DNA from 2 places in the Halobacillus salinarum genome. Region 1 is predicted to be linked to the other one. Evidence: riboswitches for the same ligand, from Rfam matches in the RefSeq annotation. Region 1 holds a riboswitch; the other holds the start of a gene.
The links. Region 1 has a riboswitch for cyclic di-GMP ahead of MUN89_RS07225 (anti-repressor SinI family protein). Riboswitches for the same ligand answer to the same signal wherever they lie in the genome.
Positions count from the first base shown of each region.

Region 2: another riboswitch for cyclic di-GMP. It lies ahead of MUN89_RS16870 (pyridoxal phosphate-dependent decarboxylase family protein); the one in region 1 lies ahead of MUN89_RS07225 (anti-repressor SinI family protein).

Region 1 is NZ_CP095073.1:1,422,782-1,425,804, forward strand. It holds gene MUN89_RS07215 (LCP family glycopolymer transferase) at 1-182, shown strand, start outside; gene MUN89_RS21810 (hypothetical protein) at 340-465, shown strand; gene MUN89_RS07220 (YkvS family protein) at 494-706, shown strand; cyclic di-GMP riboswitch class I at 786-892, shown strand; gene MUN89_RS07225 (anti-repressor SinI family protein) at 918-1,040, shown strand; gene MUN89_RS07230 (TcaA second domain-containing protein) at 1,164-2,459, shown strand; gene MUN89_RS07235 (APC family permease) at 2,504-3,023, opposite strand, start outside.
Region 2 is NZ_CP095073.1:3,248,600-3,251,622, reverse strand. It holds gene MUN89_RS16870 (pyridoxal phosphate-dependent decarboxylase family protein) at 1-1,432, opposite strand, end outside; cyclic di-GMP riboswitch class I at 1,511-1,597, opposite strand; gene pyrH (UMP kinase) at 1,908-2,648, shown strand; gene dat (D-amino-acid transaminase) at 2,754-3,023, shown strand, end outside.

The DNA of each region.
Region 1 (3,023 bases):
AAACGAACATGGAATTCTCCGATATGAAAAACTTGTTTTTCAATTATCGTTCTACAAGAAAAAATGTAACGACCTATGAAATGAGCGGGCATTCCAAGTATATCAATGATATCTACTACTTGATGGTTCCTCAGGAAGAGGTCAGTAAAGTTCATAATATGATAAAAGAATTAAATTCATAACAATAGAAAGCCGTGATCTTTTTACGATCACGGCTTTCTATTCATATTTATTAATAATTCCCATAAATTTTTAGTTAATAATTGTCAGATTAATAGTTTTTGCTTGTATTTTTCTGTCGTATCAAGTAGTATATTCTGTAAATATCATTTCAAAGGAATGAAAAATGTGTGCACAACAGAGGAATTGAAAGAGATTCTCGCTTCCCTTATTGACCGGGTAGACAATGGATTAGTTGAAGATACAAATGTAGCAATCGAAGAAATTATTCAGCGATTAGGCTAGTAAATTTTCTTGCAAAGGATGGATACATATGATGATTCAACCAGACGATCGAATTGCAAATCCAGGACAAGTTGTAAGCTTCGAGAGAAACGACATCGTTTTTAAAGGAAAAGTCATTCCCAGTCAGTGCCAGCGCTCGGTGATTGTAGATTTAACGATCATGGAGAACCTTGAGGAGATCGATTTTGAATTTGACCGCACCGTGGTAGCTCACACGAATTATCGAATAGAGGACGAATAATTGTTAGATTTTTCTGTACAATTGGCAAATAATAGATTAGAATAAGTATACAGTAAAATTCTATCAAATTATTCCATTCCTAGTATAATGGCAAACTTATCGAAAGGTAAGGACGCAAAGCTACGGGTCTTCTACTCCCATTGATTTTATCTACATACTGTAGAAGAAGATCGCCGAGTTGCCTAAGGATGAATGATGGAGGGATCATTCATTGAGGACTCATACGAAAATGGAGAGGCTGGACGCTGAATGGATCGATTTAGTGAAACAGGCTAAACGGATAGGGTTAACAAAAGAAGAGATCCGTGCTTATTTAGATCAAAAGAAAAAATGAACCTTTGGCCGCCTCTAGGGGGGCTTTTTTATGTTTTTTCGTGAGTCTAATGTCCCGTATTTGTTATGTCCTCCAACCTCTTTATATGGTAATATATAGAATGATAGGTTATTTTGGGGGGATATGATGAAAAAGTGCGAAAACTGCGAGAACTTGATTTATCCAGATACGGAGACTTGTCCGTTTTGTAATAAAACACAAGCGGTAGAGCCGCGGGAACAGAGAACAAGAAAAGAGCCGGCGGATTTTGCGAGAAGTCAGGCCGATTGGGTTCATGCCACTCAGCTGGCCCCGGACCCTTATGAATATGAGGAAGAGGAAGTCTACACTAAGAGGAATTGGAAGGCTGTTTTTACCATAATCATCACCTCTGTGATGGTTGCTGCTTTACTCGTTACGGGATGGTTTATTTTGCAGAAGGTCACTTCTCCCTCCTATACGACAAAAGCATTGGAAAAAGCCATTCAATCCAATGATACAGGAAAGCTCGCTGATCTCGTAACGTTCAACGGTGAGGAGCAATCCTTTAATGAATCCCAGGCAGAGCATTTAATGGAGTATTACCAGGACAATCGTGATGAAATGGTTTCCCTTTTGAGCCATATTAAAAATGGCAACCAAACGGCCCTTGAGAGCCGGTACTTAACGCTTGAGAAGCAAGGCAGCAAGTGGCTGTTCTTTCCTAATTATCAATTTGTCCTTTCCCCGGTGAGCTTGAATGTGCAAGCCAGCCTGCCCAATGTGGAGTTATATGTCGACGATAAAAAAATCAACACAATGAAAAACAAGAAAATTTACGAGCTGGGTGGACTCATGCCAGGCGTACATAAGATTACAGGCAGCTACAAACAAGATGGCGAGCCGCACGTGACAAACGTGACCGTCAACACATTTGAAGCGGATGACGCAAAACCTGTCCAAATTTCCTTTGACGAAGTGGAGCCGGAGATTACAGCCGATTACTTAAAAAAGAATCTTGAAACGGATTTAATCGAAACTGTGACGACCCACGCCAACCAATGGGTGGAAGCGCAAAAGACAATGGATGCAGGAGCGTTTAAACTCGTGAAAAATGAGAATTACCTGGCAAGTGCAAAGGATTCGTTAAGCTTGTTAAAAGCAAATGACATGCACTTTAAAGGAGAGTTCGAAAAAGCAGTATTCAATTTGGACAGCCTGGCTTTTGCTGAGGAATCCAAAGGGGATTACATTGCTTCGGTCGAAACGGCGCTGACCTTTAACAGCGCTTATTACGAAGACGGGGAAGACCCATCTAACGTTCAGCTTAAAACAGATGAAAACTTTTGGAACTACCATTTCAAGTATGATATGGATAAGAGACAGTGGATGATTACAGGCAGTGAATCCATGGAGGAAATGGCAGACACCAACGTGAAAAAAGTAAAGAATCAAGAATAGAAAAACGCGGCAGAGGCTTAATAGAAAAGCCCTGCCGCGTTTTGTTATTCATCAATTGTTTCTTTAGCCAGGATTAAATAATTCATTTCTTTCTCTTCGATTGAGTTGTAGCGTCCTGCATTGACGAGATAGAAGACGGCTCCAATCAAGATCCATACAGCTAAAGCAATGTACGATTCTTTACCAAGCGATGCTGGTGATTGGGGAATCAAAAGCAAGAGCAGAAATCCGATAGAGCTGATCATCCCGATTAAAGCGAGTAATTTTCTTCCGGGAGATACTTCCGTTGATGTATGTTTGGCCCGCTGCTGCTTCGACCATGTGAAAAACTTATAAGCCGTTGCCGCACAAAAGAAATAGGCAATGGCAACTCCAGTAGAAGACATATCCACCACCCACAGCAGAGCTTGTCTGCCAAACCATGGCGCGATTAAGCAGAGCCCCATCGTAAACAGAATACCTACATAAGGGGTATGGTAATTTTTATGAAGCGCGCGGAAAGCATTTGGAAGAATACGGGCTCTTCCCATTGCGAAAGTGAGACGGCTGGATGAAATATAAAAA
Region 2 (3,023 bases), 1.8 Mb from region 1:
CAAATAAAGACTCGTTCAACTTATTGACCTCTTGAATTTCCCTGAGAGTAGACTGCCCTTGCTGTTCTTCCTCCCATTTAGGTTTACCGGTATATAGGCGGAAGGCCGTCAGCGGTCCTGGGTTGTTCGGATTAGTCACCGCAATGGAAGGCAGCTGCTTTTGTAATTTCGTTCTGAAAGCCAAATTCACCCGTACGTAGTTGGCAAGCAGCTGTTGATATCCTTCGACACCAAACATATTAAGGGCAGTAAGAATTGAAATGGAGCTTGCCATTCTAGAACATTCCAACGTATAGCTTGTGTGATAGCTTCCGTAAGCACGGTCTCCTACATAAGGAGATTCTTTGGCATCGAGGTCGATTTTATCTAAATCCTGTTTCTGCTTCACTAAGAAAAGGCTGGTTACATAGGGGGTCTGACCTAATTTTTGGAAATCGAAACAGAGGCTGTCTGCTAAATGCAGGTACTGCATCCTTTCAGTGATTTGTTTTAGGCCTTGTAGAACAGCTGGTTCAAAATCGAGCGGGTTAGACTCAAAGTCATAGGAATTAAATAAACAATAAAAGCCTCCCAAAGCAGAATCAGCATGAATATGTATTGGTGGGAGCTGATGCTCGATGCGAACTTGCTCGACGGTTTCTTTAATGGCTTTAAGATTGTCAATGCCAAAGTTATCCGTAGTTCCGGTTGTTCCTACTACATATACAGGAATACCACCGCGTTCAATCACTGTTTTCATTTTTAAATACAGGTCATTTTCATCCAATGAATGATCTTGCTTGGTCCGGACTTTAATCACTTTATTTCTGCCAAGCCCTGTAGCTTCTGCTGATTTAATAAGACTGTAGTGGGCCTGTTCAGAAGAAAAGCAGTACAGGTTATTAGGCACACCTTCATAAAGTGCATCCTCCACTTGCTTAGTGATGGCAATGCGCAGACCAGTAAAAACCGCCCCCTGGCCACCCCAAGTTGTATATCCCCAGCTTTGTTCCGGTTCATAGCCGGCAAGCCTGGACATAATAGAAATGACCTTCGTTTCTGCTTCAGCTCCTGCAGGGCCGTAAACATCCCAAAGGTTATTGCCGTTCAAAAGTGAGGCGGTGAATTGACCGATCAGTCCCGGAATACTTGCCATTGGAAGGACGTTAGTAAGAAAGTTTTTCGTATGATAAGGGTGGCCTTCCATAAGATTAGATAATTCCGATAAGACCTCTTCAAAACTTTTTCCTCTTTGAGGTATATCGGCAGTTTTTACAATTTGTTGATAATAATCTCCAGAGCGGTCCTTCGATTTTCCTAAAATCGACTGTTCAGCATTTTTTTTACTATCTAATTCCTCGAGAAGTTGAGAGATCATACCAACGAAAACGTCCCGATCATGCTTATTACCGTCTTCGCTAGGAAATAAGGCTTGGATTTTCTTTAATTCCATAGTTTCATTTCTCCCTTATCGTTTGTATACATAAAAAAGTATCCTTGCAAAGAAAGGATACGTTGTACGAATAGTGCCTGGTGCAGCTCAGCCATCGTGACGGGATTCCGTTTTAGACCTGGAGCTTTGCGTCCTTATCTTTCAATAAGTTTGCCAACTATTCTTTTTTTACCATGAAAAAAGTATCACTTATTCGGCGAGTTGTCAATTTGATTTATTTACTTTCATAAAACCCTTAACAAAGAATTAAGAAAAACGTTGACTATATTTAGCGGAAAAAGCAAGGTTACAACTTAATAGGCCTATGGTAAAATAAACGTAGTTTGATGGGATAATAAAGGAGGCGGGAAATAATGAGTCGTTCAGTAATTAGGAGTTTAATCGCTGTTGTCAGCCAATCCATTTCCCGTTTTAATTAGGCAAGCATGGACCGGGATGTCTATGCTTGTTTTTTATCTCTTCAGAGGAGGGCAGCATGAGGTATAAAAGAATATTGTTAAAAATCAGTGGAGGGGCATTAAGCGGCCAAGGAATGGAGAACTTTGACCACACCTGTCTAGATCATATTTCCAATGAAGTCATTTCACTTGTCGAATCAGGTGTTGAGGTTGCCATAGTCGTAGGAGGAGGCAACATTTTTCGCGGGAGGACGGCAGAAACCTGGGGGATTGATCGAGTAGAAGCAGATAACATAGGGACTGTCGGTACGGTTATTAACAGTTTAATGATGAGAGGAGTTTTGAGGAATAAGACTGCTCAGGAAGTGAGAGTGATGACTTCCATTCCGATGCCCTCTGTTGCCGAGCCGTACATTCGTTTGAAAGCAATGCATCATTTGAGGAAAGGTTACGTAATCATTCTTGCTGGAGGCAATGGCCAGCCGCTTGTGACAACAGATTATCCGGCAGTTCAGCGTGCCGTTGAATTGGAATGTGATGCCATTTTGGCAGCTAAACAAGGAATCAATGGTGTTTATTCTGCTGACCCTTTAAAAGAAAAAAATGCACGCTTGTACAGAACGCTGAATTATGATGATATTCTTTTGAAAAACATTCAAGTCATGGACCAATCTGCATTGCTGCTTGCACGTGACCATAATAAACCCGTCCATATCTTTAATTTCGACCAACCCGGAGTAATGAAGGAATTGTGTAATGGACATAATTTAGGGACGTTAGTCAGCCGAAAGGCATCAACATTTTTTGAAGATGAATAGGCCTTTTGTTTTATATTCAGAACATTTAGCAAATTGCACACAAACCTAGGTTATTTTTGGTAAACTAATCGTTGACTATGGTAGATGATTAAAGGAGGCTTTACCATGAGTGTTTATGATTATGTTTTGACTGAACAAGAATTTGTTAATAAAAATGAGCTTAAGTATCCCTTTGAAGAAAGAGGACTGCAATTTGGAGACGGCATTTATGAAGTCATCCGTGTTTATGACGGAGAGTATTACTTGATCGACGAACATGTGGAGCGCTTATACCGATCTGCAGAGGCTGTGAAATTGCAGATTCCATTAGAAAAACAGGAAATGTATCAACGGCTAAGTGATCTATTAACAAAAAATAAAGTAGAAACCAATGCC